Regions from separate parts of the Murimonas intestini genome, predicted to be linked through region 3. Evidence: predicted binding sites of a transcription regulator. Region 3 holds the regulator's gene; each other region holds the start of a gene.
What was found. Region 3 encodes Rex, which represses fermentation and respiration genes when NADH is low (regulators of the CRP and FNR family bind a similar motif). Its sites were predicted from a motif close to ATTGTTAANTANTTAACAAT; they were not measured.
Positions count from the first base shown of each region.

Region 1: the regulator Rex is predicted to act here: its motif matches at 1,390-1,409, upstream of gap (type I glyceraldehyde-3-phosphate dehydrogenase).
Region 2: the regulator Rex is predicted to act here: its motif matches at 1,933-1,952, upstream of NSB28_RS03105 (iron-sulfur cluster assembly scaffold protein).

Region 1 is NZ_JANKBI010000002.1:376,241-380,569, forward strand. Features, by position in the region: gene mnmA (tRNA 2-thiouridine(34) synthase MnmA) at 1-438, shown strand, start outside; gene NSB28_RS05635 (histidinol-phosphatase HisJ family protein) at 435-1,238, shown strand; gene gap (type I glyceraldehyde-3-phosphate dehydrogenase) at 1,483-2,496, shown strand; gene NSB28_RS05645 (phosphoglycerate kinase) at 2,673-3,863, shown strand; gene tpiA (triose-phosphate isomerase) at 3,918-4,329, shown strand, end outside.
Region 2 is NZ_JANKBI010000001.1:668,603-672,931, forward strand. Features, by position in the region: gene NSB28_RS03095 (nucleotidyltransferase family protein) at 1-3, opposite strand, end outside; gene NSB28_RS03100 (GGGtGRT protein) at 162-1,172, opposite strand; gene NSB28_RS03105 (iron-sulfur cluster assembly scaffold protein) at 1,191-1,883, opposite strand; gene NSB28_RS03110 (ABC-2 transporter permease) at 2,098-2,739, opposite strand; gene NSB28_RS03115 (ABC transporter ATP-binding protein) at 2,736-3,596, opposite strand; gene NSB28_RS03120 (GntR family transcriptional regulator) at 3,593-3,973, opposite strand; gene NSB28_RS03125 (sensor domain-containing diguanylate cyclase) at 4,118-4,329, opposite strand, start outside.
Region 3 is NZ_JANKBI010000001.1:427,876-432,204, reverse strand. Features, by position in the region: gene NSB28_RS02045 (aspartate kinase) at 1-1,018, shown strand, start outside; gene NSB28_RS02040 (redox-sensing transcriptional repressor Rex) at 1,155-1,802, shown strand; gene NSB28_RS02035 (NAD(P)H-hydrate dehydratase) at 1,885-3,402, shown strand; gene alr (alanine racemase) at 3,420-4,329, shown strand, end outside.

The sequences.
Region 1 (4,329 bases), on a different contig from region 3:
GATGAGAATTATGGACTGAAATGTCCTGAGGGAAATTTTGTGACAACAGGCGGTGAGGTTATTGGCCGCCATAAAGGAATCACACACTATACTATAGGCCAGAGAAAAGGACTTAATCTGGCTATGGGACATCCTGTATTTGTAACAGAGATACGCCCTGATACAAATGAAGTTGTGATCGGAGAAAATGAAGACGTTTTTGGAAATGTGCTTTATGCAGGCCATCTGAATTTTATGGCTGTGGAGGACTTGGATGGCGAGAAAGAGGTCGTGGCAAAGATCCGTTATAACCACAAAGGCTCCCCATGTGTAATCACAAGGACAGGGGAAGATGAAGTGAAGTGTACGTTCCCGGAACCAGTCAGGGCTATTACTCCCGGACAGGCTGTTGTCTTCTATGATGGAGATTACGTGCTGGGAGGAGGGACGATCCTGTGATAACAGCTGATTACCATATCCACACCTCACTCTCGGAGGATTCCACAGCCCCGATGGAAGAGATGATCGAGCAGGGGATCCGTGCAGGACTGACTGTCATGTGTTTTACGGAACATATGGACAAGGATTATCCTGGCGGGGGAGCCGGTTACTTTGAAGTAGACACTAAGGCCTACAGGGAAAGATTTCTGGAATGCCGGGCAAAGTATGCGGACAGGATCGAGCTGCTCTTTGGCATTGAGCTGGGGCTTTCTCCTGACCTGGCCCAGTGGCAGAGAGAGTATACAGAGTCCTGGCCCTTTGATTTTGTGATAGGTTCGTCCCACCTTGTGCATGGGGAGGACCCATATTATCCGGAGTTTTATAAAGACGGAGAGGATGAGGGGTACAGGCGGTATTTTGAATCAGTCAGGGAAAACCTGGAGGCTTTTTCAGGTATTGATACATACGGCCATATTGATTATGTGGTCAGGTACGGCCCTGAGAAGAATAAAAATTATACATATGAGAAATACCGCAGCGAAATAGACAGTATCCTGACAGCCCTGATTGATAAAAAGATAGCATTGGAAGTGAATACCGGCGGATATAAATATGGATTAGGTGAACCAAATCCTGCAGCGGAAGTGATAAAGCGCTACAGAGAGTTGGGAGGAAGCCTTATCACGGTGGGGTCTGATGCCCATGAACCGCAGTATCTGGCTTATGAGTTTGAAAGGGCCGGGGAGGTGCTTCGGGCCTGCGGATTCGGGTATTACACACAATTCCGGGGCAGAGTGCCGGTGCAGGTGAGATTTTAGAGTAATTAGTGCTGATTTTCAGCGTTTAAAAGGTACAATAGTTATAAATATGTAAAAGAAGAATAAAATTTGAAATTTTACTTGAATTTTCATGGTAAATTAGGTAGAATATGACGTAGAGTGACAGGCAGTCATCTGCGTGTAACTATGGATTGATTATTCTTTAACAATCTTGTGCAACTCAATAATAGCCTGATGCCAGTCACCAGGTTAAAATATTTTATTTCTAGGAGGAATTAAAATCATGGCAGTAAAAGTAGCAATCAATGGTTTTGGACGTATTGGACGTCTTGCATTCAGACAGATGTTTGGCGCAGAAGGATATGAAGTTGTTGCAATCAACGACTTAACATCTCCGAAAATGTTAGCACACTTATTAAAATATGATTCATCTCAGGGAAAATATGCACTTGCTGATAAAGTTGAAGCTGGTGAAGATTCTATCACTGTTGATGGACAGACAATCAAGATCTACGCTGAACCAGACGCTAACAATTGCCCATGGGGTGAGCTTGGTGTAGACGTAGTTCTGGAGTGCTCAGGATTCTACACATCCAAAGCTAAAGCTCAGGCTCATATCAATGCAGGCGCTCGTAAAGTTGTTATTTCTGCTCCGGCTGGAAATGATCTTCCTACAATCGTTTACAATGTTAACCATGAAGTATTAAAAGCAGAAGACACAATCATCTCTGCAGCTTCCTGTACAACAAACTGCTTAGCTCCTATGGCAAAAGCATTAAACGATTTAGCTCCTATCAAGAGCGGTATCATGTGCACAATCCATGCTTACACAGGCGATCAGATGACTCTGGACGGACCTCAGAGAAAAGGTGATTTAAGAAGATCACGTGCAGCAGCTGTTAATATCGTTCCTAACAGCACAGGCGCAGCTAAAGCTATCGGCCTTGTTATTCCGGAATTAAACGGAAAACTGATCGGTTCTGCTCAGCGTGTACCGACCCCGACAGGATCAACAACAATCTTAACAGCAGTTGTAGAAGGAAGCGTAACAGTTGACCAGATCAACGCAGCTATGAAAGCAGCAGCTAATGAATCCTTCGGATACAACACAGATGAAATCGTATCCAGCGATATCGTTGGTATGAGATTCGGTTCTCTGTTCGATGCTACACAGACAATGGTTCTGCCTCTGGACAACGGAACAACAGAAGTACAGGTAATTTCCTGGTATGACAATGAAAATTCCTATACAAGCCAGATGGTTCGTACAATCAAATACTTCTCTGAATTAGCATAATTTAAATTTCGAACGAACATAGAGTTTAGCAAGATCCAAAAGGGTCCGGTCGCGTTGGGCCGGGCCCTTTTAATGAAGCGCTGCTTTATTAAAAGGGCGTTCCGGGCAGGATGCACAAGCTGGCCGGAGCGGTATCAGTAGATTTGCAACTATTTAAATTTGAGGAGATATATAAGATGCTTAATAAAAAATCAGTTGATGATATCAATGTAAAAGGAAAACGTGTTTTAGTAAGATGTGATTTTAATGTACCGCTGCAGGAAGGCAAGATTACAGATGAGAACCGTCTCGTGGCAGCTCTTCCTACAATCAAGAAATTGCTCGCTGACGGCGGAAGAGTTATCCTCTGCTCTCATCTTGGAAAGCCGAAGGGAGAGCCAAAGCCAGAGCTTTCACTGGCGCCTGTTGCAGCACGCTTAAGCGAACTGCTGGGACAGGAAGTTAAGTTTGCAGCTGATCCGGAAGTAGTAGGACCTAATGCAAAAGCAGCTGTAGAGGCTATGAAGGACGGAGAAGTTATTCTTCTTGAAAATACACGTTACAGAGCAGAAGAGACTAAGAACGGCGAAGCGTTCAGCAAAGAGCTGGCTTCTCTCTGCGATGTATTTGTCAATGACGCATTTGGAACAGCCCACAGGGCACATTGCTCCAATGTAGGCGTTACACAGTATGTGGACACAGCAGTAGTCGGATACCTGATGCAGAAAGAAATCGATTTCCTTGGAAATGCCGTAAATAATCCTGAGAGACCATTTGTGGCTATCCTGGGAGGATCTAAGGTTTCTTCCAAGATCTCCGTGATCAATAACCTGCTTGACAAAGTAGACACTCTGATCATCGGCGGAGGAATGTGCTTTACCTTTGCCAAGGCAGCAGGCATGGAAATCGGTAAATCCTTATGTGAGGATGAATATCTGGAGTACTCTAAAGAGATGGTTGAGAAGGCAAAGGAAAAAGGAGTTAAGCTTTTACTGCCTGTAGATTATCTGGCAGCAAAAGAGTTCTCAAATGATGCACCGTTCCGCGCAGTAGAAGGCAGCCTGGAGGCAGATGAGATGGGACTGGATATCGGACCGAAATCAGCTGCTATGTTCGCAGATGCTGTAAAAGATGCAAAGACTGTAGTATGGAACGGACCTATGGGCTGCTTCGAGATGTCCAATTTCGCAGGCGGCACAGTTGCAGTAGCAAAGGCTTTGGCTGAAATCGATGCTACAACCATCATCGGCGGAGGAGATTCCGCAGCAGCTGTTAACCAGTTAGGTTTTGGCGACAAGATGACACATATCTCAACAGGCGGCGGCGCTTCACTGGAATTCCTTGAAGGAAAAGAGCTTCCGGGCGTGGCAGCAGCAAACGATAAGTAAACCTGGAGCACTTAGCCATTGGCAAGCCGAAAAATAAAATATTAGGAGAATAGTATCATGAGAAAAAAAATTATAGCTGGAAACTGGAAGATGAACATGACTCCGTCTGAGTCAGTTGCATTAGTAAATGAATTAAAGCCGTTAGTAGCAAATGAAGAAGTGGATGTAGTGTTCTGTGTCCCTGCTATTGACATCATTCCTGTTGTGGAGGCTGCAAAAGGCTCTAACATCCAGGTTGGCGCTGAAAATATGTACTACGAAGAAAAAGGCGCTTATACAGGAGAAATCTCTCCGGCAATGCTCACAGATGCAGGCGTAAAGTATGTAGTTCTTGGACATTCTGAGAGAAGAGAATATTTTGCAGAGACAAACGAGACTGTAAATAAGAAAATGCTGAAAGCTTTTGAGCATGGTATCACACCGATCATGTGCTGCGGCGAAACTCTGGAGCAGAGAGAGCAGGGCG
Region 2 (4,329 bases), 240 kb from region 3:
CATACCTTCACCACCTTTTACTGGTAGTATATCATAATGCTTTCGTAATATCACTATTTTAGTGATATTCTAGTTCTTGGATAAACTCACAGTTTTAAAAACCGCACCAGCCATCAAAGGTTAGTGCGGTCTATAAAGCTATCTATAAGTATACGATTTTCTTAAAACTTCCCGGCGTTCGCTGCTTCCTCAACAGCCACTGCCACAGCCACTGTAGCTCCAACCATAGGATTGTTACCCATACCAATAAGTCCCATCATCTCTACATGAGCCGGAACTGAGGATGAGCCTGCGAACTGTGCGTCTGAGTGCATACGTCCCATTGTATCTGTCATACCATAGGAAGCCGGACCTGCTGCCATGTTGTCCGGATGAAGTGTACGGCCTGTGCCGCCGCCTGATGCAACTGAGAAATATTTCTTGTTCTTATCAACACATTCTTTTTTGTATGTGCCTGCTACCGGATGCTGGAAACGTGTCGGGTTTGTGGAGTTTCCTGTGATAGAAACGTCTACGCCCTCTTTCCACATGATCGCAACGCCTTCTGTTACATCGTTAGCGCCATAGCAGTTAACTTTTGCACGGAGTCCTTCAGAGTAAGCCTTGCGGAATACTTCTTTTACTTCTCCTGTGTAATAATCCATCTCTGTCTCAACATATGTGAATCCATTGATACGTGCAATGATCTGAGCTGCATCTTTTCCAAGACCGTTCAGGATAACGCGCAGAGGTTTCTGGCGTACCTTATTAGCTTTCTCAGCAATACCGATAGCACCTTCTGCTGCTGCAAATGACTCATGTCCAGCCAGGAAGCAGAAGCACTCTGTCTCTTCTTCAAGAAGCATCTTGCCTAAGTTTCCATGTCCCAGTCCTACTTTACGCTGGTCAGCTACAGAACCCGGAATACAGAATGCCTGAAGTCCTTCGCCGATTGCTGCTGCTGCGTCTGCTGCTCTTTTGCAGCCTTTTTTAATTGCGATCGCTGCGCCTACTGTGTATGCCCATTTTGCATTTTCAAAGCAGATCGGCTGGATTTTTTCTACCTGTGTATATACATCAAGCCCTGCTGCTTTTGTAATTTCTGCTGTCTCTTCAATTGAATTGATTCCATACTCTTTTAAAACAGCCAGAATTTGTTTTTCTCTTCTTTCATATGATTCGAATAAAGCCATTTTAATTTTCCTCCTCTATTACTCGTGTCTTGGATCGATGATTTTCACTGCATCTGCAACTCTGCCGTACTGGCCTTTTGCTTTTTCAAATGCTGTGTTTGCGTCATCGCCTGCTTTGATGAAGTCCATCATCTTTCCGAAGTTAACGAACTGATATCCTATGATTTCATCATCTTCATTTAAAGCAACGCCTGTAACATAACCATCAGTCATTTCCAGGTAACGAGGTCCTTTTGCAAGAGTTCCGTACATTGTACCAACCTGAGAACGAAGGCCTTTTCCTAAGTCTTCCAGTCCTGCTCCGATTGGAAGTCCGTCTTCTGAGAATGCACTCTGGCTTCTTCCGTAAACGATCTGTAAGAATAATTCTCTCATGGCTGTATTGATAGCATCACATACCAGGTCTGTATTTAAAGCTTCCAGTAATGTTCTTCCCGGAAGGATTTCTGAAGCCATAGCTGCTGAATGAGTCATTCCTGAACATCCGATCGTCTCTACAAGAGCTTCCTGGATCACACCTTCTTTAACATTTAATGTTAATTTACAGGTACCCTGCTGAGGTGCACACCAGCCTACACCATGTGTCAAACCGGAGATGTCTTTAATTTCTTTTGCCTTTACCCACTTTGCTTCTTCTGGGATCGGAGCAGCGCCATGAGCAACGCCTTGCGCTACTTTACACATTTTTTCTACTTCATGTGAATAAATCATTTTAAGACTCCTTTCAAAATAAATGACTTTGTATATGTACACGCCAAACATCGTTAGATATTTAACATCATACTTAAGTTCATTCTCTCATAAATCGCCAAAATAGTCTAGTATTTTTTTTAAAAACAGCTGCCATTTTTATGGCAGCTGTTTTGGGTTCCATATTCTGTTAATGCAATTGTTCAGTACCTTCACAGTTACATGCTATTATCCTCTACCATTCCTTCTTTTTATAAATGGCGAAAGATATGTGGTAGGAAATATACATAAGGACAATCAATATCACCGGCAATGCTATATTGAAATTCATTATAAGCGAGGGCAGCTGATCTTCTTGTATGGCGATCCCTGATTTCTCCATCATATTAACAATCACGAGAATCAACACGGTGGGAACCAATGCGCAGCCAATCATGATGTAGCGTGCCTTCTGTATACCTACCTTATAATAGACCGGTGTGACAATAGCTGCAATTAAAGAAACCATTCCGAATGCCAGGTAAGACATCTGCAGAGAAGAAACAATGTCCAGTTTCATAACGGCTGACATGCCTCCGCCTACCAGGCAGGACACAAGTCCGGTACATATCAGTATCAATATGATCATCAAGTATTTCTCCCTGACCATAAGCTGCCTGTCGATAGGCATGCACAGCGCATACTTATCCCAGTGGCTTACTTCGTCATCTCCCAATACAGTAAGGATAATACTCATAGCAAAGAAGCAGATCATAAAACTTACAAAGCTTGTATTTTTCAGGAAGACACCGTAAAGCAGCATCAGTCCGGCCGTAATAAGAACTGATTTAGTAAATTTCTTTAGACTGTAAAGATCTTTGATAATTAATCCCTTCATTGCAATTCTCCTTTCGTCATAAAGAGCATGATATCTTCAATGCCCGCCTTATCGATCACAAAACTATGAGCCCGCTTCTCCAGCTCTGGTTTATTGTCTACAAGCACCTCATACCCGAAGCTGTTCCTTTTTACTCCCGCTATATGCTTATCTTCCAGGTTTTTATATTCTTTTTCATTACACCGCACAATACCATATTTATATATGAGTTCATCTTTAGATTCTGAGAAATGAATTTTCCCATCGTGGATAAACGTAATATAATCAGCTATTTTTTCCAGATCACTGATTATATGCGTTGAGACAAGTACACTGTGTTCCTCATCCTGAATAAAATCCAGAAATATATCCAGTATCTCATCCCTTACCATGGGGTCCAGCCCGCTGGTAGCCTCATCCAGGATAAGGAGCTTTGCATTGTGGGAAAGCGCCCCTGCAATACTGGTCTTCATCTTCATACCTCTTGAAAAATCTTTAATGCACTTATCAAGTGGGAGTCTGAATTTCTGCTGGTACATATCAAAAGCTCTCTGATCCCAGTTTGCGTAAATGCAGGAGAGCATCTTTCCCACCTGCTCCAGCTTCATATCTCCCGGAAACATGCACTCATCAAAGACTACTCCAATCTCCTGATTACGCGTCAGTGAATCTTCAGTGTTTTCTTTCCCGAATATCTTTATGGTTCCTTCCTCCGGATATATCAGATTCAGGATAGCCTTCAGTGTTGTACTTTTCCCTGCCCCATTCTCTCCGACCAGCCCTACGATGCTTCCCGAAGGCACATCAAAAGAGATATGATCCAGGCTGAAGTTTTTATAATGTTTGGTCAGATTTCTTACCTCAATCGCATTTTTCATCTTTTTTCCTCCTCATATAACATTTCCAGAATCTCTGTCATCTCCTGCAGTGCCACTCCGCTGCGTGATGCAACCTCAACTGCCTTTGTAAGATAACCTTCTACAATACGCAGCTGTTCCTCTTTCATAATTTCCGTATTTGACTCAGATACGAAACTGCCTCTGCCTACCATAGTAGTGATAAAACCATCACGCTCCAGATCTTCATATGCCCGTTTTGTAGTTATCACACTAATGCGCAGCTCTTTTGCCAGCAGCCTCATGGATGGCAGAGGGTCCCCGGCTTTCAGTTCGCCAGTCATTATCAGATTTTTTATCTGGCTGGTGATCTGCTCATAGATAGGCTTGCCGCTGGAATTGCTGATCATGATATCCATATGCATCCCTCTTATCTTCATTTGATTTTATATATTGTATATACTTTATATATACATATATACCACTATATATATACAATGTCAATAGTATTTTTTATTTTCCGCAAAAAGAAAAAGAGGCTGCATCTTAGCAGTCCCTCTTTCTTAATGGCTATAGTGCCGGTAACGGCCTGTCGGCCCGTGATCCTGATAGTAAGCTTCCTTATCTGAATACATCATTTTATCTGCCTCTGCTATCACGCTCCGGATATTATTGCTTTTTTCTGTCCATTTGCTTCCTATGGCCGCACGGCACTTTTCATCTCTGAAGCTGTCTTTTAACTCACAGACATATCTGTTAAATTCATCCTCTTCTA
Region 3 (4,329 bases):
TTTGGCAAAGGCAGGCAAGGACTATGCTGCTTCCCGGGGAGAATATTTAAATGGTATTGTCATGGCGGCATATCTTGGATATGAATTTGTAGATGCCGCGCAGGTCATTTTCTTTGACGAAGAAGGCAATTTTGATGCCGTAAAGACAGATAAAGCGCTTGCAGAGAGGCTGCAGGACGTGGAAAGGGCAGTTGTGCCGGGATTCTACGGTGCCATGGAAAATGGCTGCATAAAGACCTTTTCAAGGGGAGGCTCTGATGTGACAGGGTCCATCGTGGCCAAAGCTATCAGGGCAGACCTCTATGAGAACTGGACAGATGTTTCGGGATTCCTTGTTACTGATCCTCATATTATCGAGAATCCCGAGGTGATTGAGACCATCACTTACCGTGAGCTCAGAGAGCTGTCATACATGGGAGCTACAGTGCTTCATGAGGACGCCATATTCCCGGTCAGGAAAGAAGGCATTCCCATTAATATCCGCAACACGAACGCACCTGATGAAAAAGGGACTCTGATCGTAGAGAGTACCTGCAGGAAGCCTAAATATACGATTACCGGAATTGCCGGCAAGAAGGGTTTTGCATCCATTAATATAGAAAAAGATATGATGAATGCAGAAGTGGGATTTGGAAGAAAGGTTCTGGGAGTCTTTGAGGATAACGGTATTTCCTTTGAACATATGCCTTCAGGCATTGATACTATGACTGTCTACGTACACCAGTCTGAATTTGAAGAGAAGGAACAGAAGGTCCTTGCAGGGATCCACCGAGCTGTCCAGCCTGATTCTATTGATCTGGAGTCAGACCTGGCCCTGATTGCGGTTGTGGGCCGCGGAATGCGGGCTACAAGAGGGACTGCAGGCAGGATATTTTCAGCCCTGGCACATGCAAATATCAATATCAAGATGATAGACCAGGGTTCCAGCGAGCTTAATATTATCATTGGTGTACGCAATGAGGATTTTGAGACAGCAATAAAAGCAATTTACGATATATTCGTGACTACACAGCTTTAATGCTGAATTATAACAGCGCTTTGCGGAACAGTGGAAGGCTAAACTGTTATATAAAAATGTCACCTCAGGCTTAAAATGTTTGACATTAAATTATCATTCTAATATAATGGGTATAGCGAAAGAGGTGATATAATAAATGGAAGAGAAGGAAATCTCTAGGGCCGTCATTAAAAGGCTGCCGAGATATTACCGGTATTTGGGAGAGCTGCTGGAGAGCGGTGTGGAGAGGATTTCTTCAAATGAACTCAGTGAGAGGATGCAGGTGACTGCCTCGCAGATACGTCAGGACCTGAACAATTTCGGAGGCTTCGGCCAGCAGGGATACGGCTATAATGTAAAATTTTTGTATCAGGAAATTGCTAAGATACTTGGTCTTGATAAGACATATAATATGATTATCGTGGGAGCCGGAAATCTGGGGCAGGCCCTGGCAAATTACGTAAAGTTTGAGAAGAGCGGATTCCTGATCAAAAAACTCTTTGATGTGAATCCCAGGCTGCATGGCATGACGGTCAGGGGCATTGAGATACGGCTGATCGATGAGCTGCCCGAATACCTGCAGGAGAATGAGATACATATTGCAGCGCTTACCCTGCCAAAGGCAAATGCCAGAGAGATGGCGGAGCTGCTGGCTGAGAATGGGGTCAAGGCTATCTGGAATTTTGCACATACGGATCTGCACCTGCCGGAGGATGTGATCGTTGAGAACGTGCATCTGTCGGAGAGCCTTATGCAGTTATCTTATAACATCAGCAGATATGAACGCGACCATAATAAGAAATAGAGAACGAAGGTGTACGTATCAGGACAGGGTTCTGTCTTGGTGCGTATATTTGCGTTAGAGAAAGGAAGCAGGAGGTGATAAGGTGAGATACCTTGTGAATTCTGAAGAGATGAAGCGGTGCGACGGAAATACCATAAATGAATTCGGGATGCCTTCCCTTGTACTGATGGAGCGGGCCGCTCTGGCCGTATATGAAGAGCTGGTGAGCGGCGGCTTTGATCTGTCCCGGGTCCTGGTAGTGTGCGGGTCCGGCAATAACGGCGGCGACGGTTTTGCCATTGCCAGGCTTCTCCATCTGAGCGGGAAGAGGGTTGATGTGCTTTTTGCAGGAAAGCCGGAATCTCTTACCGAAGAAACGCAGATACAGAAGAAAATCTGCGAAAATTATGGTGTAAATGTTGGCAGTAACTTGAACATAAGTGAATATACTAGTATAGTAGATGCGCTCTTTGGGGTGGGGCTGTCCAGAAATATAGAAGGAAGGTACGCGGCATTGATCGGGGATATCAACCGGTCGGGCATTCCTGTACTGTCGGTGGATATCCCTTCAGGGATATCAGCTGACAGCGGCCACGTTATGGGTACTGCAGTTAAAGCAGCCAAGACCGTCACCTTTGCTTTTGAAAAAATAGGCCACATTCTGTATCCGGGAAGTGAATACTGCGGAGAGCTGAAGCTTTGCGCCATCGGAATAGATGACCGGGGATTTATGGGGCAGGTTCCCGGGGCTTTTACCTGGGAAGAGTCAGATATACCAAAGCTTCTCCCGGAAAGGAAGGCATATTCCAATAAGGGGACTTACGGACGGGGGCTTTTAGCTGCAGGCAGCAGGGATATGGCAGGCGCTGCCTGTCTTGCCGGCAAGGCAGCGTATAAAACAGGGACAGGTCTTGTGCGCATCTACTCAGAGGACTGCAACCGTCAGATATTACAGACACTCCTGCCTGAAGCGGTGCTGACCTCCTACCGGAAGGGTGAGGAGGGGGCAGCCCTGGCGGATGCGCTGCAGTGGGCAGATGCATGCGCCGTGGGGCCGGGTTTGTCTGTATCCTCTGAAAAACTGGAAATCCTGCAGACGATCATCAGGTCCGGAGATATTCCTGCAGTCCTGGATGCGGATGCGCTGAATCTTCTGAGCGTCCACATGGAGCTGCTAGAGGGACACAGACAGCCTCTTATACTGACACCGCATATTGGAGAGATGGCGAGACTGACAGGGATCAAGAAGGAGGAGCTGATCCTGGACCTGCCTGGATACTGCCATGATTTTGCCAGAAAAAATAATGTGGTCTGTGTCCTTAAGGATGCCAGGACAGTAGTATCAGATGGAAAGAGTATATACATAAATACAAGCGGAAATGACGGCATGGCTGCAGGCGGTTCCGGTGATGTGCTCTGCGGGCTGATACTGGGGCTGCTGGCTCAGGGAATCCCTCCCTTCAGGGCTGCAACAGCCGGGGTGTACCTGCACGGACTCGCCGGGGATGATGCAAGGCGGCGCTGCGGAGCAAGAGGAATGCTTGCAGGCGATATAGCTGAATCAGTGGGGGCGGTCATGTCATGGGATACAGAAGATGGAAGGGCCTCACAAGCAAAATAACAGGAGAACAAAAAGAGATGAAAAAACACAGCAGGGTCTATGCCGCTGTCGACATGGATGCCATAGCAGAGAATTTCAGGCAGATGAGGGAAAATATTAACAGGGATACTAAGATGATCGCAGTGATCAAAACGGACGGTTACGGGCATGGGGCCATACCTATAGCAAGAATGGCAGAGCAGTATGACTACATATGGGGTTATGCGGTGGCCACGGCGGAGGAAGCCCTGGAGATCAAAAAAGCGGGGCTTTTAAAGCCTGTATTGATTTTGGGGTATACTTTTGAAGAAGATTATGCCCGCCTGGTACGCCATCAGATAAGGCCGGTAGTATTTAAGCTCTCCACTGCAGGGAAGCTCTCAGAGGAGGCCTGCAGGCAGAACAAAGTGCTTCCCATCCATCTGGGCCTGGATACAGGGATGAGCAGGATAGGATTTCCTGACACGGCTGAAAGCATCGACATTATACGGAAGATCACTCAGATGCCTGGGATCGTTATCGAAGGGATATTCACCCATTTTGCAAGGGCGGATGAGTCAGACAAGACAAATGCCAGAAAGCAGCTTGTACGTTACCTGGAATTTACAGGAAAGCTGGAAGAGATGGGTATCCATATACCTGTACGCCACTGTTCCAACAGCGCCGGTATACTGGAAATGAGGGAGGCTAACCTGGATGCAGTCAGGGCGGGGATCACCATATACGGGATATATCCCTCAGAGGAGGTATCACGTGAAAGCCTGCCCCTCATGCCTGCCATGGAGCTGAAAAGCCATATCGTATACATTAAAGAGCTGGAGGAGGGAGTTCCTGTAAGCTACGGGGGAACCTTTGTCACAAGCAGGAGGACGGCGGTGGCAACCATACCTGTGGGATATGGTGACGGTTATCCCAGAAGCCTTTCAAACAGAGGCTGGGTCCTGATAC